DNA from 3 places in the Methylophilus sp. VKM B-3414 genome. Region 3 is predicted to be linked to each of the others. Evidence: predicted binding sites of a transcription regulator. Region 3 holds the regulator's gene; each other region holds the start of a gene.
What was found. Region 3 encodes sigma-54, which starts transcription at its own class of promoters, with help from an activator protein. Its sites were predicted from a motif close to TGGCACNNTTCCTGCT; they were not measured.

Region 1 (8,363 bases), on a different contig from region 3:
ATCACAATCACTTGCTCGCCCGCGGTCATGATCCGGCTATACCGGCCAGGCCGATAATACCCATGCACTGTCGTCACCAAGCGCGGACGCTGTGCACGTGGCATGGTTTTCCAGGCCCAATACACCACCCAGGCTGGAAAGCGCGAACGGACATGGACAATATCCACCTGCATTTGCCGCCAAATGCGTTGTAATTTGGGAATCCATAACAAGGTCAGTAATGACTTACGTCCGACCGGACAGGTCAAGTGCGTACTGCCAGCCGCCTCAAGCTCGGCCACCATGCGCCCGCCCGCGGACATCACCAGCGAGCGGTGCCCTTGTGCCACCAGTGCTGCAGCCACCTCCAGGGTGCCGCGCTCCACACCGCCAGATTGCAAGGCAGGCAGCACTTGTAAAACCGTGAGTTTTCGCAAAAGCAGACTTCAACAACTAGATTAATCGTGAGACCAGACGGCTGGATGCAGGACGGTTGAAATGGGCCAGTAACAAGTCGCAGCAACGGCTGGCTTCATTAAACCCCAGCACCGGACGCATAAATTGGCGATACAAGCCATAAGGGTCATAACGCGTGACCAGTTGGCGGTCTATGAGTTTTTCGATGCCGCGACTGACCCGGCTGGCACGTTTGGCGGTCAGATTAATGATGCCGACGGCAACCTGTGCTGTCAGCGCCTCATACACCATGGAAACAGAATCCTCGGTCACCCAGGCCGCAGAAACCGTTGCCAGCTTGGCGGGCAACCAGCCTGGCCCGGTGTCTGTGATCGCCACAATTTCGAGATTGGCAAGGCGAACACGCTGCATGGCTGAAATAAAACTGGTCGGCGTGCGTCTGGAGGTGGTCAATACGTAATGCTGATCAGGATGCTTGCGTACCAGGTCGTAGACTTGCGCCACCACGCCCAGCTCATCCCATTCAAAATGTTTGCTGGGCCCGCCGACCATGATCAGGACCTGCTCGGTTTGCTGCACTTTGCTGGCAGGCTGGATATGGTTGATCACTCCACGGGTCTCAATAAAGCTGGCAAATCCGCGATATTGGTCATGCTCGGGGATCAGACACACATCAAACAATTCGGCTGGCAGGCTAGGCTGCATCATGCAAACAGTTTTGCCGCCATACGCACGTTTGGCAGCCAGCATATGGGCATGGGTCGCATGACCGGCGCCGATAATCAGATCCGGTGCAGGCAAGCCCTCGCCTGCCGGCCATTGCCCCAGCAACCACGACAACCAGCCGTGACCCGCGTCCTTGATCTGGAGATCAAAGACCTGTAGCGCTAATCTGGCCTGCAAGGCCTGAACCAGTCCTTGCGACTGATGCTGATGTCCTGGTTTGCCATCCAGCAAACGCCAAACCACGAATGTTTGAGTTGAATGAGTTTCTCTGATCATATGCATCACCTGCGACTAATACGCAGGATAGATGCAGATCATGACGACTTGATTAAGCCAAGATGAACAAATTGTGTCAGCCCGGCCCCGTAACCGCTAGGCCGGACCAAACAGAGTTATTGCGCGACCGCGCCAAAGACCTTTTTCAGCAGATTGCTGGCTTGACCCACCGGATCCTGACGGATCGCAGCTTCTTCTTTGGCAATCATCAGGTAGACGCCGTCCAGTGCCTTTTGTGTCACATACTGGTTGATATTGGCATCTTCTTTTTTGATCAGGCCAAACTGGCTGCCCATTTCAGCATACTTGTTATAAGTATCTGCCAGCTTCACGTTAGCCGTGGCTTTTTGCACGATGGGCAAAAACTTGGCCGCCATGTCAGTCGCGGTGGTTTTCTTGAAATATTGCGTGGCAGCATCTTGCGGACCCGTCAAAATCCCCTTGGCATCAGTCAGCGACATTTGCTTGACCGAATTTAGCAACAAGGCCTTTGCCTCTGGCACGGCTTGTTCTGCGGCACGATTCATTTTCAGCACCAAATCATCGGCCTGACTGCCCATGCCTATCATGCGCATGCCTTTTTCGATTTTCTTTAATGAATCCGGCAACGGAATTTTGACCTCCTGGTTACCCATAAAGCCATCCGTCGCCCCCAGCATGCTCACCGCTTTGCTGGCGCCCTGACTCAGCGCCAGTTTCAAGCCATCACTGGTTTCCTTTTCGCTGAGCTGGCTCACCGCCCCGTTCTCGCTACGGCCACTGGCAGCACTGTTTACCTCTTTTTCTACCATGTCGCCCAGCGCCTTCAGGTCCAATGCCTGCGCCTGCATCCCGATTGCATTGCTCATGAGCAGTGCAGTCAATATCACCTTGGCTTTCATTTTCATGCTGTTCGTTCTTTCATCAAGTTGAGCGCAGTGTACCCAGAAAACACAAAGCAAGTCCAGCGGACTTGCTTTGTGTGGGCTTGCGCAAAAGCCGGGCGCTTACGCTTTGAACGGTTTCACATTCCAGATACGTTCAGCATATTCACCGATGGTGCGGTCGCTTGAGAATTTAGCCATCCGCGCCACATTCAAAATCGCCATACGCGACCAGGCTTCCTGATCTTGATACAGGGCAGCCACTTTCTCCTGCGCGGTAACATACGCGGCATAATCGGCCAGTAACAAGTATTGATCGCCTTTGTGCAACAGGGTATCAATAATGGCCTGGTAGCGTGATGGCTCCTCTACCGAGAAATAGCCATTGGCGATCATATCGATTACCTGCTTGAGTTCGGCATTGCCGTGGTAATAATCCCACGGGTTGTAGCCGCTGGCTTTCAGCTGCGCCACTTCTGGTGTGGTCAGGCCAAAAATAAAGATATTTTCACCGCCGACCTCTTCCTCGATTTCAACATTGGCGCCATCCAGCGTGCCTATGGTCAAGGCCCCATTGAGCGCCATCTTCATATTGCCGGTGCCACTGGCCTCGGTACCTGCGGTCGAAATCTGCTCGGATAAGTCGGCGCCTGGGAACAGGATTTCTGCTGCACTCACCTCGTAGTTAGGATAAAACACCACTTTTAACTGGTCTTTGACCGCCGGGTCGTTATTGATCATCACCGCTACATCGTTGATCAGGCGGATGATCTGCTTGGCCAACCAGTAGCCCGGTGCTGCCTTGCCCGCAAAAATGATCACACGCGGCGTGTGATGGCTGGCATGACCGCTACGAATCCGGTTATACAGCGTGATTACATGCAGCACATTGAGCAACTGGCGCTTGTACTCATGAATACGCTTGATTTGCACGTCAAACAAGGCATCCGCGCTGACCGCAATACCCGTCTTCTGCAAAATCTTGTCGGCCAGGCGCTGCTTATTGGCTTTTTTCACTTCGCGGAACGCTTTTCTGAACGCCGCATTCTCGGCAAACGGCTCAATCTGCTTGATCAGGCTCAGGTCTTTCTGAAAGCCGGTGCCGATATGCTTGGTCAACAACTCTGTCAGCAACGGGTTGGCCTGATTCAACCAGCGGCGTGGCGTGATGCCATTGGTCACATTGGTGAACTTGCCAGGATAAATTTTGTTGAAGTCAGCAAACAGCGTGGTTTTCAACAACTCGCTGTGCAGCTCGGCCACGCCGTTCACGGTATGGCTACCGACAATCGCCAGATGCGCCATGCGCACACGTCGGCCGTGAGTTTCGTCAATAATGGACACACGCTGCAACAAGCCGGTATCGCCCGGGAAGTGCTGATTCACCATTTGCAGGAACTGGTGATTGATCTCATAAATAATCTCGAGATGACGAGGCAACAATTGTCCGAACATGTCCACCGACCATGTTTCCAGGGCTTCTGGCATCAAGGTGTGGTTGGTGTAGGCAAACATCTTGGTGACCAGCGTCCAGGCACGGTCCCAAGGCAAGTGATAATGATCGACCAATTGATGCATCATTTCGGCCACGGCAATCGCTGGGTGGGTATCATTCAACTGAATGGAGACCTTGTCAGGCAAGGTGTTCCAATCCGAGTTGTAATTGGTAAAGCGATGCAAAATATCCTGTGTAGAGGCGGAAACAAAGAAGTATTGCTGCTTGAGGCGCAACACCTTGCCCGACTCGGAGGTGTCATTTGGATAGAGCACTTGCGAGATGGTTTCGGCACCGTGACGGCCTTCTACCGATTTTTCGTAGTTACCTTCGTTAAACGATTTCAAGTCAAACTCATTGGTAGCCTTGGCAGACCATAAGCGTAGATTATTCACAGTCTGCGTGCCATAGCCAGGCACAGGTACGTCATAAGGCATGGCGACCACCGATTCATGATCGACCCAGTGATGTTCCACGCCACGTTCGGTGTGTACATGCAACACGCGGCCATAAAACTTCACCTCGCAAGTATGCTCGGGGCGCTGAATCTCCCAGATATTCTGATACCGCAACCAGTTATCAGGATTTTCTTTTTGCTGGCCTTTCTCGATGGTTTGCCTAAACATGCCGTAGTCGTAACGGATGCCATAGCCGGTAGCCGGAATATCCATGGTCGCCATCGAGTCGACAAAACAGGCAGCCAAGCGGCCCAGGCCGCCATTACCCAACGCCGCATCGGGCTCCATCTCGGCCACGCCTTCCAGCTTTTGGCCAATCTCCTGCAAGCCTCCGCTTAGATCGGGTGCAATGCCCAAATTCAGTGCGGCATTTGACAGCATGCGGCCAATCAAAAACTCCAGAGATAAATAATAAACGCGCTTGGTATTGGCGTCTCGATAAGCATCACGTGTATTCACCCAGCGGCTCATCAAGTGGTCGCGCACGGTAAAAGCGGCGGTTTGATACCAGTCACGTGCCGTGGCCCAAGAGTTTGATTTACCAATAGAAAAAGTCAGGTGGTTACGCAACGCCTGGGGGATAGGCAATTGCTCCAGCAAAAACTCTTCAACCGGTTGCGCAGCTTCTACGGGTGTCTTGGATTTAGGTGTTTTTTTCACATTGGCAGTCATGCATCTTCCCCTTGAGTTTGATTCATTGAATTGCTTTCAGTTAGCAAAAGCAAAAAGCAAGCCTACAGCAAGAATGTGTCAGACATAAAAAAAGCCACAAAATTCTCATTGTGGCTTTGAATTATACTGCCGACCCCGGCAGAGAGAAGCACGAAACCTAAAGTTTCCAGGTATAAGCAACGCCTAGTGCATCCTGATACATACGCACATTGGCATCCCCTCCACCAAATCCAGCGGGGATCGAATTTTGACCGCGTACCGTATTTTCAAAGGCATGTGTATAAGCAAACGACACTTCCGACGCAGGACTCAACACCCAAGTCGCGCCAATCGACACATGATCTTTCACCACGCCCGGCGCCAAGATATTAAACAGCGTATCGCCCGCTCTAATCGGCTGGTCCACATGGTTATAGCCTGCACGTAAAATCAACGCCGGGCTATATTGATACAACGCACCGATCTTATACACCTTGGCATCCTGCCAGTTAAACCCGGCGCCATTATCGTTACCCAAGCCATTGCTCAAGTTAGATAAAGAGGCGTTACCCACCGCATCGACCTCACTGTAATTGATACGCTGAAAATCCGCGGCCAGCGTCAATGCCGGCGTTACTTTGACCGCCACACCTACACCATAGGTGGAGGGGATATCAAAATCCCCCTGCTCGGCAAACAAGCCCTTGTACTTGTCAAACCGGCTCATATAAGTACGGCTCTGATAAGTGGCCCCCAGCGTCACGGCATCTGTGATTTCGCCCAACCAGCCAATATGCACACCCGCCCCATAAGAATCATCATGACCATTGTTGGTCAGGTTAGCAGCTGAACTACTGGCATTGCTAAAGTTTTGCAGTCCCTTGGCTTCAAACCGCTGATAAGCCAGATTCAGGGAAACTCCTAGGGTGTGATGCTCCTGCACCTTCCAGGTGACGGTCGGCGCCACAAACACCTGCGCCAAATCCACCCCCGTGCGTCGACCATTACTGTTAAACAGCGGAATACCTTTTTTGTAATCGGTATTCATGCCGCCATTACCGTAAACACTCACGCCCAGCGTGACGTCCTCAGAGTATTGCGTGTTGTAGCCAAACTCTGGAATAAAAAAATTCTGGCTATCATTGCCTTTGTAAGTCCCATTGGCTCCTGGCGCACCACTGCCTTCAATCTCCGATTCACGCACAGGCCTAAACCAAGTCACGCCCGCATCCACACGGCTCCCCACTTTACCCATGCCCGCCGGGTTGGCTGCCGCCGCCAGCGCATCTTGTGGCAATGCGATGCCCACACCACCCACGCCTTGAGAGCGAACACTATAGCCATGCGAAAAATAACCATCGGTCGCCCACGCATTACCAAACGAAAAAGCGATGGCTACCGGAATAATTTTTGACCACTGATACATCTCAATCCTTCAATAACCTTGTTGGATTGCAATATATCAAGCGATTAAAATTCCAATAAATAATATATAAAAATATATTTATAACTTAAAAATATAAAAGCCCGCGGCGCGGGTTTTTATAGCTGACAATTTGATCAAGCGATCTTGGGCGGGAAGCTTCTTACCCCTTGCTTGGCTCTTGAACACTCAGTTAACCATTTTTGCGACGTCGTGTGGCAACAATACACATAAAGAAACCAAATGCTGACATGTAGATTGAAGACGGCTCAGGCACTGAGGCTGAAAAACTTGTGTAGCCGGACGCTTTAGCTAAGGGCGAGAACGGAATAAATAACTGGTAGTTCCGCGTCGATCCGTTTTCAAAATTGAATTGATAAATCGCCTCAGCTGGTGAGTAGCTCGACCTAAAGGAGAAATATCCAAGAGTCGTTGAGGAGGCGGAGACACTCTGCCAAATCACCGTAGTTCTGCTATCAGCGCCTTGTTTGTCTACAGTATAAGTCCAGCCATCTGGCATCCTCACCGAGAAAATGCTGCTATCAGTGAAGTAAGGCATGACAACCGTTTTAGCCTCAAGCGGTGCTGCAAACCCATAATTCCAGCCAGTTGAGTCCTGAAATGGCACTAGCACGATGGGGGATGGCTGAAACACTATTGGTGTGTTCAGAGGTGGCTGAATAGGTAATGCTGGTGCTAATGGGCGATCATCACAAACGTATCCAGAAACGCAAAGGGTACCAGCTTGCGCTTGCGTCGACATGTTGAACGTGGTCAGCATCACCACAAAAAATAGTATATGTCTCTTCACTAGAGATTCCCTGATAATTTTTTTCAATCATCCTACTGACTGCACATTACAAGCATGTTAAGTCTAGCGAAGCTCTCTAGATAGTCCGATAGGGTGGGCAATTTCTTCCCACGCGTAACAATCCAACAAAAGAATTCAGCTGTGCCAATAAACACCATCACTTAAATCACAAAGACTCTCTGTCAGGTAACGAAATACGAGCTTCAGTGACTTCATCGCGCGGGCAACAAGTTGCCCACCCAACTCTACTACTTGGCTTTAGCCGGTACCAGTGAGCGAAGCGAATGATTTGAGCGCATTGTTATACGGGATTATTAGGTTTGGAGAAGAGCGCAACTAATTTACTTAAAGAACGTAAGAAAGGCACCGATCCATTAACTGTTTCCCGTGCCTCTTTGTAGCTAACAAGAGCCTCTTGGAAGCTGCTTTTTTGCTCTGCCATGGCCAAGGAGAAGAACATTGTGCCTGTTGTAGTTGCGCGTGGTATGTCTTGGGGTATTTTTTCGTTTCGCCTTTGTAATGTATCCATTATAACTTGCTGCATTTCATTTGAAAGGCTGGATTTTATTAGGGCTGTAATCGTGAATATTTCGCTATATATAAGCTCGCCAAGGCTGACTACTTCATCAGGCGTCGGTATATAACCTTGATGTATGACTCTATTTCTGAGCTCTGGGATTTTTTTGTTAAGCGTGTAGTGAGTTCCGAACGTTAGAAGGTGGAGGAATAAAAAGCCGCCAACCTGACGCTCTGATTGTTTTGAAACTTGCTTAAATGTTTCCTCTAAAGCCTCTTTAGAGGTATTGCTTTTCTTGCAAAATACATTTATCGCGAACTCGAAAAAACGCTCGTAGGCAGATGAAAGACTTGATGCAGCTTCGAGCGTATAGCCTTCAATTAGAGCATTCGCTGCGGACTCAAGTAATACTTCAAATTTTTGACTTTGAAGTAGAATTGCTGATTTGTGACCTTTTGAACATTCTATATAAGCTAGAGCTTCTTCATAATAGTCAGCAACTATCGGCTCGAAAGATGGATGACCCAACTCTTTTTGGCACTCCATGCACATCGTTAGTATTTTCAAGGGGCTGGCTTCCACAGAGCATAATAACGTTTGAAGTTAAGGGCGCGTTTCAGCGTGTCGCGCTTGAATGATGGTTTAGGCAAGCAGAATTCTCCACATACCTCTATAGCTATCTTCAATCCAATAACCTTCTAATATAAGTGAATTAGGGAACATATGGAGTGATGCTTTACCTCCAAT
Region 2 (8,363 bases), on a different contig from region 3:
TCACTCAACAAAAATAAAGTGTCACCCTGGCGAAAGCCGTGTTGCTGCAAATACTGCGCTGCCTTTTTTACGTCCTCTTGCACCGCAAGCCAAGAGGCCTGCTGCCAGAAGCCCAGTTGTTTATGCCTGATTGCGACACGATGCGGCCGCTCCACGGCTTGCACGGTCAGCAAGTGGGGTAAAGTCTCTGCCATTGCCTGTTTCCCGCCGTTTCAGTTAAGCCGCTTTGGCCAAGGTTTTAGCTTCCAGCTCACGCACCAGTGGCAGTACTTTTTCACCAAAATAAGCGACCTCTTCCTGAAAGTGCAAAAAGCCCGCCAACACTAAATCTACGCCCACCGCCTTCAAAGCCACAATGCGCTCGGCAATTTGCTGTGGTGTACCAATCAGATTGGTTTTAAATCCATCGTTATATTGCACCAGGTCTTCAAAGCTCGATTTCGCCCAGTTACCTTCACGCTCCGGGCTGGCAGCGCCGGCATTTTTCACTTCATGGCCAAAGGCATTTACCGCCTCAGGGTTGGCTTTATCAATGATTTCCTTCAATACGGCTTTGGCTTCTTCTTCGGTATCGCGGGCAATCACAAAGGCATTGACCCCGATCTTGACCTGATGCTTATTGGCCGCCGCCTTGGCGCGAATATCGTCCACCTGTGCCTTGATCCCTTCCACGGTGTTACCGTTGGTGAAGTACCAATCTGAGACCGCGGCCGCATTATCACGTGCAGCACGTGAACTACCACCCTGGAAAATTTCAGGATGTGGCTGCTGCAGTGGTTTAGGCTTGAGTGAGTAGTTACTAAAGCGGTAAAAATCGCCGCGGTAGGTAAAGTTATCCTGGGTCCAGATGCCCTTGAGCGCTTCAATAAACTCGCGTGAACGGCGGTAGCGTTCGTCGTGATCCAGCCAATGCTCGCCAATCGCCGTAAACTCACCACGGAACCAGCCGGAGACGATATTCACCGCAATCCGTCCCTGGGTGAGAATATCAATGGTCGCCAATTGTTTGGCAGCCAGCACCGGATTCCAGGGGCCAGGCAAAATCGCGGCAATCACTTTGAGTTTGGTGGTCGCCGCCAGCAAGGCATGTGAAAAAGATACTGACTCATGCTGAAACTCGGCCCCATACCCCGCTGTAAAACGGATTTGGCTCAAGGCATATTCAAATCCGGCTTTTTCGGCAATTTGTGCCAGCTTGCGGTTGTAATCGATATCCCAACTGGTGCGCTGCTCAATGTTACTGACCACCAGGCCACCACTGACGTTAGGCACCCAATAGGCAAATTTAATCGCTGCTTGATGTGTAGACATTTATTTTCCTTTCCTTTTGGAGGCTGAGCCTCCCACGTTTTCAGAATGTGTGAATCATTAAAGCTCTTTGCTGCAATCCCGGATCGGGACTTTTCGCTCTTGGGCATACTGGGCCGCAGATTTCTCAATCAATGGCCGCAACAGCTGTCTGTCGGCCTGTATCCAGTCGCTGATAACTTGCCATCGCTTACCATCCCACTGCTGGAACTTCACTGCACCGCCACCCTCGTGATCGCTGCAACTGAGCTTGATCGGTTGCAGCAGGCCGTTCGCTCCCAGAGCTTCCAGGCGGCTTTTATCAAGATCAATGTGCTCAAAGCCCCAACGCACCTCATCCCCAGACAGGGGGCGGTGACCAAATTTGGCCTGTGCCACCCGCACCGCTTCCACGTGCAAAATGCCATCAAGCACGCCCATGTTGTAGTAAATGCTGCCGACGCGTTGCGGCTCGATCTTGCCCTTGCCTGCGGCATACACATACTTCTGGATGTCCTGCAGCACAGGGAACGCGGTGCCTGACGGATGGGTGGTGGCCGAGATATAGCCCTTGGCCGCAGAACCGGCCGGTTGCGCATCCTCTTCGGAGTTACTCCAGACATTGCCTATGATGTGATCGACTGGAAAACCGGTTTTTTGGGCGGTTTTGATCGCCACAGGGTTCATCACTCCCCAGCCACGCAAAATCACGTAATCGGGTTTGATCCGCCGAATGTTCAGCCACTGCGACTGTTGGTCATTGCCCGGATGCGGCACCTCAATCTGCGTATTTTCAAAGCCATATTTTTTGGCCAGCAACGCAAAAATCGGGATGGTTTCTTTGCCATAGGGCGAGCCATGGTAAAGCGTGACGATTTTTTTACCCTTGAGCTGATCCAGCCCACCCGATTTGCTGCCGATGTAATTAATGATTGCCGACGCTTCGCTCCAGGGATTCAAAATCACCGGAAACACGAACGGAAACACGCGGCCATCAGTGGAGTCTGTGCGGCCATGATTGGGCGTAATCACCGGGATCTTGTCCGTGGTGGCGCGCTCAATCACGCCATAAGCAATGCCCACACTAAACGGGTTAAAGGTCGTGGCTTGTTTTTTGGTCCGCTCGTAGCACTCGACACCGCGTTCAACCACATATTCGGTCTCGCACTCGGTCCATGCCAGCTTGACGCCATTGACGCCGCCATCTCGCAGGTTGATCAACTGCAAATAATCTTCCAGCCCGCTGGCCTGACCAGAACCGCCGGCGGCATAAGGCCCAATGCGGTAGCCGGCAATACTGAACTGCTGCTCTGCAGGGGCTGCCTGTAATGCGGCTGCACTCAATGCGGTCAGCAGAGCGACAGAAAGTTGATAGATACTTCGGTTAAACACGCTTCTTCTCCCTATGCGTTTGATGCTGCCCTCAGGCAGCTACGCTGTCTTTAATCTTCTGTTGCGACGCAGACTGTGTCTCGAGCACTTGCTTCTCAAGAGCACGCACCTGCGGAATGATCTGTTCACCAAACGCGGCCAGTTCCCAGTCGTAGTTGAGTACGCCCACCAGCACCAGGTCGATGCCAATCTCGCGCAATTGCACAATGCGCTCGGCAATCTGTTCGCGGGTACCGATGAGCCCGGTTTTAAAGCCGTCATTGGGTTGCACCAAATCCTGCTTGCGCGAATTTGACCACATGCCCAGTTGGTCCTGCGTCGCCAAACCCGCTTGCTTCACGGCTTGAGCAAAGCCTTCCAGCGCTTCTGGGTCGGCCAGGCTGACAATCTCCTCCTGCACGGCTTTCGCCTCGGCCTCGGTCTCCCGCGCAATCACAAAGGCATTCACGGCAAACTTGAGCTTGCGACCATGTTTCGCCGCTTCAGCCGACACCTCGTCAATTTGTGCTTTCAACACTTCAGGTGAACCGCCATTCATGAAATACCAGTCCGACACACGGGCCGCCATCTGCCTGGCCGCGGTCGAATTCCCACCCTGGAAAATGGGTGGATGTGGCCGCTGAATCGGCGTTGGCTGGTAAGCCAATTGATTGATGCGGTAAAAATCGCCTTTAAAGGTCAACGGTTCGCCCGACCACAAGCCCTTGAGCACGCGGATAAACTCTTCAGAGCGGCGATAGCGCTCGTCATGATCCAGCCAGGGCTCGCCCAAAGCGGTAAACTCATCCTTGAACCAGCCACTGACCACATTCACCGCCCAGCGGCCACCGGAAAGGTGGTCGGCGGTAATGCCCAGCTTGGCCAACAGCGCAGGGGGGCCAGACGCCGGGCAATACCGCGGCAATCACCTTGAGCTTCTGCGTCGCCTGCAACAGGGCCGAGGTCAGAATGACAGACTCATGTTGCCCATCCGCCTTGTAGCCGCCCAAAAAGCGGGTAGCGGTCAGCGCATAGTCAAAGCCAACGCGCTCGGCGATTTGCGCAAGCTGAATGTTGTACTCGGTGCTCCAGCCAGTTTGCTGGGCAATTTCGCTCACGACCTGGCCGCCACTCAGGTTGGAAACCCAGTAAGCAAATTGAATCGTTGATTGGCTCATCAGGCGCTCCCGTTTAGGCGTTAACCAAGACTGAAGCGTTTTCTGCCAGCTCACGGTGTTTAAGGAGCGGTAAGGCACGCTCAACAGCCAGCGCTACGCGCGCTTTCACCGCCTCACTCTTGATTTGATAATTTTCAAAATCCGCTTCAACGGCATATACGCCGATCGGCAACGTGACTGCCTGGAAGAAGCTAAACAAGGGACGCAGCTCATGATCAATGATCAAGGCATGACGCTCAGTCCCGCCGGTTGCTGCCAGCAGCACGGGCACATCAATCAATGCTTCGAGATTGACCAGATCAAACAAATGCTTGAACAACCCTCCATAAGAGGCGCGATACACAGGCGTAGCCACCACCAGTAAATCGGCGGTTTCAATCGCCTGGATATCTTGCTGTACGTTGATTGGCAAAGCTTTGGGATCGTAGGAAGCGACCAAGCTGCCCGCAATTTCGCTTAATTCCACCACGTGCAGATCAATCGGGATTTGCTGTCCCAACTTCTGTGTGATCGCCTGCACCAGTGCAGCGGTTCTGGAAGGTAATTTATAGCTGCCGGAAACGGCAGTGACTTTTAATGGACGGCTCATCATGACTCCTGAAATAACAATGACGGAGGTCGTTGCTTACGATGCTTCGCAGACGACCTTGCTTGCCAGTAGTATTAGCAGCATCCATGCCAGGCAATAATGTTTATATTTTTCAATGACTTAATATAAAACCTGCTTTTTAAATGGTGCTAGATTCCAGCGCTAGTTGCTGATCAACTGCTGCAAAAGCAGCAGTTTTGCGCGATCACGCTGCAGTCCGCTCCCGCCCCGCACTCCAGTGGCTGCTGCTTTTACAGCAGCCATTCAGCAGCAAACTGTTTCTATAGAGGCGGAGGCAGAGATGGATTTTTACATTTTCCTTTAAATTCAATGCTTTATTGATTGGCACACTAAATGCAACAGTGACTGCAGACGCATGGTGCCTGCTCGCCATGCCTTTATTGATCTCTTTTTGAATAAGGACTGACTATGACTGCACAAGCAAATAAGATTGCGCATTTGCCTGTAAACCTGCCGCGACAAGCGGCGCATTTGATTAAAAGTGACGCAGAAGCCCTGACCGTCGCCAAACAGGTTGCCAGCGAAATCGCCAAAGAAGCCGCCCTGCGCGACCAGGAACGCCGACTGCCACGTAAAGAGCTAGACCTGTTTTCAAGCAGTGGCTTGTGGGGCATTACCGTGCCGAAAGAATACGGCGGTGCCTTCGTCTCCAACAAAACCCTGGCAGAAGTGATTGCCACCGTGGCCGAGGCAGACCCCAGTGTCGGCCAGATTCCACAGAATCATTTATATATGGTGGAAGGCTTGCGCCTGGATGGCTCAGACTTTCAGAAAAAATACTTTTTTGAGCTGGTGTTGCAAGGGGTGCGGTTTGGTAATGCGTTCTCTGAGATTGGCACCAAGAGCGTGAATGACGTGAAAACCAAGCTCACGCCCACCAATAGCGGCTACTTTTTAAACGGCAAAAAATTCTATTCGTCTGGTGCCTTGCTGGCGGACTGGGTGCCGGTAGTGGCCAAGGATGAGCACGACAATACCGTGGTGGCATTTGTACCCGCTGGCGCAGAAGGCCTGACCATTATTGATGACTGGTCCAGCTTTGGCCAACGCACCACCGCCAGCGGGACGACCATCCTGGAAAATATTTTTGTGCCTAGCGAATACGTGTTGCCGCATCATCTGGCTTTTGACCGCCCGACCACCATGGGGCCAATTGCGCAGATTATCCAGGCGGCAGTCGATACCGGCATCGCCCGCGCGGCGTTTAAAGATACCCTGCACTTTGTACGCAACTACACACGGCCATGGATAGATACCGATCTGGAACACGGCTATGAAGACCCGCATACCATCAAAGACATCGGTGACTTGCAGATTCGCCTGCACGCCACCGAGGCCTTACTGGCACGCGCAGGTGAATACATAGACGAAGCGCAGCGTAACCCAAATGAAGACACCGTGGCCGAAGCCTCGATTGCGGTGGCAGAAGCCAAAGTGCTGAGTACCGAAACTGCATTGCTGGCGGGTAGCAAGTTGTTTGAACTGGCTGGGACCCGTTCTACCCTGAGCGAATACAACCTGGACCGCCACTGGCGCAATGCACGCACGCATACGCTGCACGATCCGGTGCGCTGGAAATACCATGCCGTCGGCAACTACAGCCTGAACAAGGTCAAACCGCCGCGCCATCCTTGGATTTAAATGGCAAGGCCATGAAGGCGCCATAAGCGATGGCGCTTTCTGCAAGTCATGCCGCATTGATTGAAACAACAGCCCGACATGATGTCGGGCTGTTTGCATTGGCTCGGGCCGTTAACCGCGCTGAAGGCAACAGGTTTACCAGCGGTAAGTCGCCGTTAGCATGGCACGCCGTGGTTCCCCATAGTAGCAACTGCCAGAGGCGCAATTGGCGACATATTCTTTGTTAGTCAGGTTGCGCGCATTCAATGCCAGCGTCCAGTGCGGCAGGTCATACGCGACCAAGGCATCCCATAAGGTAAATGATGGAATCCGCTCGGATGCGGAATCAAAATTGCCATGGGTTGAGCCGTTATAGCGCGCACCCAAGCCCACCTTGAATCCATTGTTAAAGCGGTAATCACTCCACACGGCGAGCGTGTTTTCCGGCGTGGCCAGCAAAGGCGTACCAATCAACGCAGGATTGCTGCTGGCAGTGACTTCAACCTTGGGCGTATACGTATAGGCCGTAATCAGATTCATATTTTCTATTGGCTGCGCTTGTATTTCGACCTCCAGGCCACGCACCTGAATCTGCCCGGTCTGGCTCGGACTGCCGCTGTTGGGGTCATAACTGATAAAGTTGTTACGCTCCAGATTAAACCAGGCAGCGCTGTAACGGTTCTTGCTACCTGGCGGCTGATAGCGTACGCCAAACTCATACTGCTTGCCGGTTTCGGGTTTAAAGCCTTTGCCTGTTTGCGTGTTGACCGTGACCGTCGGTATAAAAGACTCTGAGTAGCTGAAATAAGGGGCAATGCCATTGTCTGCCAAATAGAGCAAGCCTGCACGGCTGGTAAACTTGTGGTCATTAAAGCGATCATTGGTGCCTGCCACACGCTCCGCGTTCTGGGTGGTGGCATCGTCGTAGCGGCCACCGAGGGTCGCAATCCAATGCGAACCCCATTTGATCTGGTCTTGCAGATAAAAACCTGTTTGCGCCAGTTTGATGCTGCTATCCTGCACAGGGTCACCCCTCACTATGGTTTGTGCCGTATCCGGGGCCAACAAATCCAGATCTGGCGCACTGCCAGAATAGAATTGATTGCGGTCCCTGACCTTTTGGTAATCCAGACCCGCCAGCAAGGTATGTTGCCAATCCCCCGCCTGAATCCGCCATTGCAGCTGATTATCGATGGTGAACGCTTTGATGTGATCCGGGCTACCGTTCATATCGCGGGTGATATAGCGGAAGTTGCTAGGATCCTCAGGATTAGCCAGGTTGACCTTCGTGTACCTCTTGCCGAACACCTGCCAGTAAGCCAAGTCTACCTCGCTGTAGCGTGCATTCTGCCTGAAGGTCCACTGGTCGTTGAAGCTATGCTCAAACAGATAGCCGACATACCATTGCTTTTGCTCAAAGCGGTTAAATTTTCTATCGCCGACAAAGGTCTTGTAAGGCAACTTTTGTCCCGATGGCGTGCGCAGCAAGGTGCCTTGCTCAGGCAAGGCACCAGCCACGATCCCGGCATCCGAGTTCATATACTGCGACATGACCGTCAAACTGGTTTTGTCGGAGGGCAGGAAAGTGATTGACGGCGCAATAAACACCCGGTCATCCTTCATGCCTTGACGCGGCAAATCGGCATCGCGTACCAGGCCGGTAATGCGGTACAACACGGTGCCGTCTTCATTGAGCGGCCCCGAAAAATCACCGGCGAGCTGCTCACGCGAGTAATTCCCCAATTGCATCTGGATTTCTTTAAGCGGGGTTGCGGTTGGACGTTTGCTAACCACATTGATCAAGCCGCCTGCAGTACTTTGTCCATACAGCACCGAGGCTGGCCCGCGCAGGATTTCGAGACGCTCAATGCCATAATTTTCGATTCTGCCGGTCGCAAACGTGCCGGCATTGCGCCATGGCAAGCCATCTTGATAAAAACCGGGTGAATACGCATCAATGCCACGCAAGGCAATCCAGTCATAGCGGGAATCCGGGCCGTAAGGCGCCACATTCACCCCCGGCGTATAGGCCATGCCTTCGCGCAAGCTTTGTGCACCAATGGCCTGAATAAAATCTTTCGTCACCACCGAGACCGACTGCGGCGTTTCCATCAGCGACGTATCGGTTTTGGTCCCCGTGGCTGATTGCTCGGCAATATAGCCTTTAATTGGGCTCCAGGCCATTTCCTTGTTGGCCGCGGCTGTCACTTGTACCTCGGGCAAGGTACTCGCCTTGGCTGAGTGCGGGAGAATGGCATAGCGGTGATCCCCGCGATGCTCAACTTCCAGACCCGAGC
Region 3 (8,363 bases):
TTGGCGCCGCTGGAGCCGACCAGACGCACGGTAGAGGTAGAAGCGTTTTGCTCGTGATCTGCGTGCAGAATCAGAATCCGCTCAAACGCACGGGCCAGAATCGGGTTGGGCACATAGTCTTCACAGGGCGTGGCGAACATCATGTGCATAAAGTTTTCGGCGTAGCCCAATTTGTTTTTGGGATACATGAATGGCTGGCCGATGTTGTACTTATAGCTCCAGGCGGCAATGGTGGGAACTTTGGCCAGCAGGCGCATGGCAGCCACTTTACGTGATTCCGGGTCGGACACATTGTTGTTGTCTGGATAGAAAGCCGCCATGGCGCCTACGACCGCGATCATGACCGCCATCGGGTGCGCATCGCGGCGGAACCCACGAAATACATTGCTCATCTGGTCGTGCAACATGGTGTGTTCGCTGATGGTGCTCACGAACTCCTCACGTTGATTGTTATCCGGCAGTTCGCCGTGCAGCAACAGGTGGGAGACCTCAAGGAAGTCACAGTTCTCGGCCAGTTGCTCAATCGGATAGCCACGGTAGTAAAGCAGCCCTTTTTCACCATCAATAAAGGTAATGCCAGACGTACACGATGCAGTAGACATAAAGCCAGGATCAAACGTGAAATAACCATGTTTACCCAGGCTGCGGATATCAATCACATCCGTGCCCAGTGAGCCTTTTAGTACCGGTAGCTCAATTGCGCTACTATCGTTGTCAAATGTAATGGTCGCCTTGGTAGCCATAACGTACTCAGTCTTTAATCAAGTTGGTTAAATTATACGCAATCGTTTTGTTTTATCACCGCTTGTGCGGTGACTGTCGCGGAAAAGTTAAAAAAACAATCAAAAGCCTGCACCAGATGTAATCAAGTCACTGGTGCGTTTGCACTGCTTTTGGGAATCATTGCTACGCGTCGTTGCCGGTGCTTAGTTGGGGTAAACGGCACCCAGAATACGTGGCCCAGCCGCACCTGTTACCGCGGCCAAATTGCCCGGCAAATGATCTACACAGCGTTGCGCCAGCCAGGCAAAGGCGACCGCTTCCACCCAGTCCACGCCAACGCCCAATTGATCCGTCAGCTGTATGGACTGACCAGACAGCGCCTGCAGTCTATTCAGCAAGGCCAGATTATGTGCACCACCCCCACAGACGTAGACTTCCTGAGCCCCTGGGCAGAATCGCGTCAGTGCATCGGTGATGCTCACTGCTGTTAACTCAAGCAAGGTACGCGCCACATTTTGTGCACCGTCGGGGTACTGATGCAGCAGTTGCATTAACCAGGTGTCGTTAAACAGGTCGCGTCCCGTACTTTTAGGTGCGGTCAGTGCAAAATAAGGATCGGCCAGCATCGCATTGAGCAAGTCTGGATTAATTTTCCCGCCAGCTGCCCAGTGCCCGCCCGCATCATAGGGTTGGCCTGTGTGTTGCTGCGTCCAGGCATCCATGAGCAGGTTGCCGGGTCCCGAGTCAAAGCCTGTGACTTGTCCGTGTGCTGGCAGATCACTCAAGTTGGCAATGCCGCCGATATTAATGACGACGCGATGCCTGTCTGCACTCGTAAACACCGCTTGGTGGAAGGCCGGCACTAACGGTGCGCCTTGGCCGCCGGCGGCAATATCGCGACTTCTGAAGTCGCCAATGACCGTGATCCCTGTTAATTCTGCCAAGCGGGCATGGTTGCCCAATTGTATGGTGTATGCCATGCCCTCTGCCAGTGTCGGACAGTGCCGGATGGTCTGGCCATGGCAACCGATGGCTGTCACGGCCTCGGCACGGATGTCGGCGAGCTTAAGCAGTTGCTTGACGGCTTGCGCGTAGAGTTCTGCGAGCTGGTTAGCAACCACTGCGGCCTCGTGTAACTCGTTATTGGCGGGCGTGTGCAAGGCCAGTAGACGCTGTTTAAGCGCGTCAGGGTAGGGCAGAAAATAGGTGGCCGTTTGTCTCAGTTGCTCGCCCCATTGCGAGGTGAGCACGGCATCCACCCCGTCCAGGCTGGTGCCAGACATCAGTCCAATAAACAAACGTGGCTGGGAGCGATCGGCAGAAACTTGCATGGGTGTCATTTTAACACTGCTCCAGCCGCGCTTACAGAAATGCATGGGATTACGTTAAAATAGCTGTTTTACTTATTTGAGACGGTGCCATCAGTGCGCATCGTTGTATTTGACGGATACCCGCATGACCGATACCAAACAACCCTCATCTGAAGTGCCAGCATTGAGCCCAGAAATTGCCAAGGCGTTGGCCATTATCAAGCGTGGCGCAGATGAGTTACTGATCGAGCAGGAGCTGGTCGAGAAACTGAAAACAGGCAAGCCGTTACGTGTGAAAGCTGGCTTTGACCCTACCGCGCCCGACTTGCACCTGGGTCATACCGTCCTCATTAATAAATTGCGCCAGTTGCAGGATCTGGGCCATCAGATTTTATTCCTGATCGGTGACTTTACCGGCATGATTGGTGACCCGACTGGCAAAAGCGCCACCCGTCCACCCTTAACCGTGGAGCAGGTCAAGGCCAACGCCGATACCTATGCTGCACAAGTCTTTAAAATACTGGATCCTACCAAAACCGAGATTGTTTTCAACTCCAACTGGTTAAGTGAACTCGGTGCGGCGGGGATGATCAAGCTGGCTGCCAGCCATACCGTGGCCCGCATGCTGGAGCGCGATGACTTCTCCAAACGCTTCAAGGGTAATCAACCGATTGCGATTCACGAGTTTCTGTACCCGTTACTGCAAGGATATGATTCGGTCGCCCTGCAAGCGGATCTTGAGCTCGGTGGTACCGACCAGAAGTTTAACCTGCTCATGGGGCGTGAATTGCAAAAGCAGGCCGGCCAGTCGCAGCAATGTGTGCTGATGATGCCGCTGCTGGAAGGGCTGGATGGCGTCAATAAAATGTCCAAATCACTCGGTAACTACATTGGCATTAGCGAGGCGCCAGAGACTATTTTTGCCAAGATCATGTCGATTTCAGATGAACTGATGTGGCGCTATATTGATTTGCTGTCTTTTGCGACGCTGGAAACCATTGCCGAATGGAAGGCGCAAGTCGCCAGTGGCGCAAACCCCCGCAATATCAAGGTCGGCTTTGCCCAAGAAATTGTGGCGCGTTTCCATGGTCAAGCCGCGGCTGAAAAAGCCTTGCAGGACTTCCAGACCCGTGCCAAAGGCGGCATCCCGGATGACGTGCCCGAAGTTGAAGTGACCATTGAAGGCGACAGCATCGGCATTAGCCAATTGTTAAAACAGGCGGGCCTGGTTGAAAGCACCAGTGAAGCCATGCGCGCAGTGCAGCAAGGCGGCGTCAAGCTCGACAGCGTCAAGGTGGATGATAAGAATCTGCCTTTGACTAAAGGTGTGACAGTGATCGCACAGGTGGGTAAACGTAAATTTGCCAAGATCACAATCAGGTGATCGGAGCTGAGAAACAAAAAAGGCCGCATCTGCGGCCTTTTTTGTTTAGAGCGTTTTGCGCAAGTTCGCGGGCGGAATATTAAGGGACTCGCGATATTTGGCTATGGTACGGCGGGCAACGACGATGCCTTGTTGTGCCAGTGTGTCGGTGATCTGGTTGTCCGACAAAGGCTTTTTCGGGTTTTCTTCGGCCACCATTTGCTTGATCAAGGCTCGGATGGCGGTGGCAGAGCAGGAGCCGCCTGCGTCTGTGGCTACCGAGCTGCCAAAGAAGTATTTGAGTTCATAGACGCCACGCGGTGTGAGCATATACTTATGCGTGGTGACACGTGAAACTGTGCTTTCATGCAAGTCGAGTTCTTCGGCGATTTCACGCAGTACCAGTGGGCGCATGGCTATTTCACCATGCTCAAAGAAGTTGCGTTGGCGGTCTACAATGGCTTGCGACACGCGCAAAATGGTCGAGAAACGCTGCTGGATATTCTTGATCATCCATTTGGCTTCCTGCATCTGGCTTTGCAGGTATTGGCCTGAACTCTCGCGGTTGCGCTTGAGGATGTCCGCATACATCTGGTTGATGCGCAGTTTGGGGATCACGCCATCATTTAAGGAGGCGACCCAAATGCCCTTGATTTTTTTAACCACCACATCGTGCTGGATAAAGTGATCGTGACTAAAGCTGGAAAACTCGCTGCCGGGTCTGGGGTTTTGCTGGCGGATCAGGTGCTGCGCCGCCTTGAGTACCGCTTCATCGCAACCAAGCACCTTGCGCAGTTTGACAAAGTCTTTGTTGGCAAGCAGCGCCAGGTGGTCTTTGGCAATGGCAATGGCGGTTTGCAAGTGTGGCGTTTCTTGCGGCAAACGCGTCAGTTGCAAGAGCAGGCACTCGCGTAAATCGCGCGCACCTACGCCTACAGGGTCCAGATTCTGGATCAGCTTGAGGGCGGTTTCCAGTTCCAGCAGCTCGACCTCAAGTTCGAGTGGCAAGTGCTCCACAATCTCCTGCAGATCTTGCTCCAGATAGCCATCATCAGTGATGCTATCCAGTAGCAGTTTGACCAGGCTCATGTCACGTTGCGATAAATGTGCCAGTTGTATCTGATCAATCAGATGCTCGCGCAAACTGATGCTGGTGGTTTCCTGTCTGGAAAAGTCACTGTCTTCGTCTTCCTGATGATTGCGTCCGGCTTCGTCCCAGTTGCTGGTGCTGCCAAACTCTTCATAATCATCTTCAAACTCTGGCGGCGTGAATTCCTCGTTTAAATTGGGCAGGTCGCTCTCGCTCCCGCCCAGCTCATCGTGCAAGTCTTCACGCAGACTTTCTGCCGGTGCGGTGATCTCTTGCTGCGTTGCCATGTCAAACGAGCTGGCATCTGTCGGCTCAGCTTCTACAGTGGGGGGAGGCGGTGTGTTATCTTCAAACTCGCCTTCTTCACCGTCTGACATTTCCAGTAACGGGTTTTCCTGCAGGATGGTTTCCAGTTCCTGGTTCAGTTCCAGCGTGGAAAGTTGCAGCAAACGGATCGATTGCTGCAGCTGCGGCGTCAGCGCCAGATTTTGCGAAATACGTAATTGCAGGTTCTGTTTCATGACGGATTACAGCCTAAAATTCTTGCCCAGATACACTTCACGCACACCTTCGTTCTGAATGATTTCATCGGGCGTGCCTGCTGCAAACACAGCGCCTTCATTGACAATATAAGCGCGGTCACAGATATCCAGCGTTTCGCGCACATTGTGGTCGGTGATTAAAATACCAATATTCTGACTGCTCAGGTAGCGGATGATTTTCTGGATTTCGATCACCGCAATCGGATCAATCCCGGCGAACGGTTCATCCAGCAAAATAAATTTAGGGTCAGTGGCCAGGCAGCGCGCAATTTCAACGCGTCGACGTTCGCCACCAGACAAGCTGACGGCCTGACTGTTGCGGATGTGCTGGATATGCAATTGATCCAGCAAGGATTCAAGCCTCGCCTCACGTTGCTCTTCCGTATAGGGACGGGTTTCAAGAATGGCGAGGATGTTGTCGGTTACGCTGAGCTTGCGGAAAATGGATGCTTCTTGGGGCAGATAAGCCAAGCCCATGCGCGCGCGCTCATGCATGGGCGCGCGGCTCACGTCGGCGCCATTCAGCGTAATGTTGCCTTCATCCAGCGCAACCAACCCTACAATCATGTAAAAGCTGGTGGTTTTGCCTGCCCCGTTGGGACCCAGCAAGCCGATCACTTCGCCACTGCGTAACTCAAGCGTCGTGTTTTTGACGACGGTACGGCCCTGATAGGTTTTTTTCAGGCGGTTAACCTGCAAATGGTTCTGATCTGCTGCCATGGTTTCCATCTTTAAGCTTACTCTTTGCCTTGCTCACCAGTGTTTTCGGCAGGGGCAGGTTCGACCTTGAGTTGCAAGGAGCGATTCATCCGTAATCCCTGTTGAGAGGTTGGCTTGTTGTCAATGACAGGCGGTGTGGTTTTATTTTTAGGCTGTATGGTGGCCTTGACGCGGCTGCCAGCCGTCCCGTTCGGGTTGGCTTTGGTGCCGCCAATCACCTCGGCATACTCGGCATTGGCGTCGTAGCTGATGTAGTCCCCGGTCACGATGTCTTCACCACGTTTAACCCAGGCATTGGTATACAGTTGCACTTTATCCATGCGGGCGTTGTATTCGATACGTTGACCACTGCCTTGCATCCACTCGTCTTTACCGGTACGTTTTTGCTTGAATGTGGTGGGGTTGCCGGTACAGGTGCTATGTTGAAAGCCGTCCTGATCCTCGCGTACGATCATTTTGTCCGCCTTGATTTGCAAAGTGCCCTGATTAAGAATCACGTTGCCCGTGTAGATACTAATTTTTTTAGCATCGTTCACGGTCACGGTATCCGCCTCAAGCTCTATCGGTTGATCTCGGTCGGATTCTTCGGCCAGCACACTCAGCGGCATGGACAATAGCGCCCATACGCTCATGCAGATCGCTAAAAATAAGGGCTTGTGCGTGTTCAACTCATTTCTCCATAATCAACGGTCATTGGCGTTCTGTGTTTGACGCCTGGGCCGGGCTTGCCAAATTGCTGGCGACGGGTGGACGCTCATAATGCACATGTACCCGGTTAAACAATTGCATGGTATCAGCCCGGTTATCAAAACGCATGCCCGTGCCTGTAATCACTGTCGCCGGTTTTTGGCGGATGACCACCGGCTGGTCTGTGTGTGCTACCTCGGTATCCGGCTCCAGCCAAAGCCGCTCGGTTTGCATTTGTGTTTCTGGCTTGGTGGCGGAGGCTTGGCGGATCACCTTGACCTGTTTGCTAAACTCGACCAGTTTACCATTGGCGGAAACACGTCCTTGCTGACCATAAATTTGCGTGTAAGGCTTGTTCAGGCCAAACTGGGTAAAGCGTGGCCGCTGCAATTCTGTATAGTCATTGGCAGGAAAGTGGCGCATTTTTGCGGCCGCCAGCACATATTTGGTATTACCGGACGCATCCGTGCGGGTACTCACAAAGTTGTACAACATGTAGTCCGGCGCTTGGCGATTAAGTATGTTCATTTTGAGTGCTTGCTCTTGCACATTCTGGTTAATCCAGAAGGTCAGCAGCGCCAGCAACAGCATTAACGCAATCGGCAACAAAATGGGGTGTTTAAGCATGCCTGAATTCTAATGCCTGTATAAGCTAAACGACTTTGGCTTTCAATAAGTCATGCATATTGAATGCCCCTACCAACTGCCCTTGGGCATCGACTGCCAAAAAGCCATTTATTTTGTGCTGCTCCATCATGTTAACTGCTTCAACCGCCATCTGATTCGTCTCCAGCAAATACGGCTGTTTGTTCATCACGGAATCAATGGATGCCTGTGGATTGTTCTTGCCCTGCATAAACAAGCGGCGCAAATCGCCATCGGTAAAAATGCCTATTGGGCGTTGCGCGTGGTCCACAATAGCCGTGAAGCCCATGCCCTTGAGTGAAATTTGCGTGATGGCTTCCTGAATGGAGGCGTGTTGATCAATTTGGGGCACGGCCTCGCCGGTACGCATGACATCCTTGATGCGCACCAGTAGCCGTCTGCCCAAGCTGCCACCGGGATGCGAACGGGCGAAGTCTTCCGCAGTGAACTCACGCAAATCCAGCACGCAGAGTGCTAAAGCATCGCCAAGGGCCAAGGCCGCTGTCGTGCTGGCTGTGGGAGCCAAGCCGAGTGGGCAAGCCTCATGGCTCACGGCAGCACTCAAATGCACTTCCGACTCACGTGACAAGGTGGAGTCTTCGCTGCCCGTGATGCTCAACACCCGAGCACCGATGCGGCGGATCGCCGGTAAAATATTAATAATTTCATCACTCTCGCCAGAATTGGACAGCGCGATCACCACATCTTCTGCCGTAATCATGCCCAAGTCGCCGTGGCTGGCCTCGGCCGGGTGCATGAAAAACGCCGGTGTGCCGGTACTGGCCAAGGTGGCCGCAATTTTGCCGCCGATATGGCCAGATTTGCCCATGCCCGTGACCACCACCCGGCCCTTGCAGGCCAGAATCATATGGACGGCGGCCTCAAAAGCCGAGCCAATGCGGTCTGCCAGATGCCTGATTTCATCGGCTTCGTGCAACAACACCCCTCGTGCGCGCGACACGATATCGGGTGTTTTAACAAGATGGATGCCGGAATTTGCTGTCATCATGGCGGGTAAGTATAACAAGCGAGTTGCCTGACAATAAAGTAAAACACCCTTTTTTTACGGTTTTTTTATTCTCAGGCACATTTTTTGCATAAAACAAAGTTTTGTGGCACGATGCATCATCCTGAAACAATTGCGTTTCATAATAGACCTTGACCCTTCAGCGCTGGCTGATGGCGATCAAACCCCTGTTTGACCGGCTTGGTATAAATGCGTTAGAGCTTTGCATGTTTGATTCCCTGATACATCTTTTATTACTGCTGACCAGCTCGGTCTT

Region 1: a site for sigma-54 is predicted at 4,935-4,950, ahead of Q9292_RS09470 (glycogen/starch/alpha-glucan phosphorylase). Genes of this name have one in related genera too.
Region 2: a site for sigma-54 is predicted at 4,769-4,784, ahead of Q9292_RS02365 (SfnB family sulfur acquisition oxidoreductase). Genes of this name have one in related genera too.

The regions. Positions count from the first base shown of each region.
Region 1 covers NZ_JAVTLI010000008.1:142,368-150,730, reverse strand. The annotation lists gene Q9292_RS09485 (glycosyltransferase family 4 protein) at 1-416, opposite strand, end outside; gene Q9292_RS09480 (mitochondrial fission ELM1 family protein) at 433-1,398, opposite strand; gene Q9292_RS09475 (DUF4197 domain-containing protein) at 1,515-2,285, opposite strand; gene Q9292_RS09470 (glycogen/starch/alpha-glucan phosphorylase) at 2,385-4,886, opposite strand; gene Q9292_RS09465 (OmpP1/FadL family transporter) at 5,044-6,291, opposite strand; gene Q9292_RS09460 (hypothetical protein) at 6,482-7,126, opposite strand; gene Q9292_RS09455 (hypothetical protein) at 7,401-8,162, opposite strand; gene Q9292_RS09450 (hypothetical protein) at 8,259-8,363, opposite strand, start outside.
Region 2 covers NZ_JAVTLI010000003.1:9,583-17,945, forward strand. The annotation lists gene Q9292_RS02335 (AMP-binding protein) at 1-194, opposite strand, end outside; gene sfnG (dimethylsulfone monooxygenase SfnG) at 217-1,311, opposite strand; gene Q9292_RS02345 (ABC transporter substrate-binding protein) at 1,369-2,679, opposite strand; gene sfnG (dimethylsulfone monooxygenase SfnG) at 2,711-3,544, opposite strand; gene Q9292_RS02355 (LLM class flavin-dependent oxidoreductase) at 3,462-3,836, opposite strand; gene msuE (FMN reductase) at 3,850-4,425, opposite strand; gene Q9292_RS02365 (SfnB family sulfur acquisition oxidoreductase) at 4,855-6,087, shown strand; gene Q9292_RS02370 (TonB-dependent siderophore receptor) at 6,223-8,363, opposite strand, start outside.
Region 3 covers NZ_JAVTLI010000006.1:84,998-93,360, forward strand. The annotation lists gene gltA (citrate synthase) at 1-743, opposite strand, end outside; gene Q9292_RS06765 (anhydro-N-acetylmuramic acid kinase) at 927-2,054, opposite strand; gene tyrS (tyrosine--tRNA ligase) at 2,179-3,417, shown strand; gene Q9292_RS06775 (RNA polymerase factor sigma-54) at 3,463-5,007, opposite strand; gene lptB (LPS export ABC transporter ATP-binding protein) at 5,014-5,757, opposite strand; gene lptA (lipopolysaccharide transport periplasmic protein LptA) at 5,766-6,416, opposite strand; gene lptC (LPS export ABC transporter periplasmic protein LptC) at 6,439-7,062, opposite strand; gene Q9292_RS06795 (KpsF/GutQ family sugar-phosphate isomerase) at 7,088-8,089, opposite strand; gene Q9292_RS06800 (cation:proton antiporter) at 8,314-8,363, shown strand, end outside.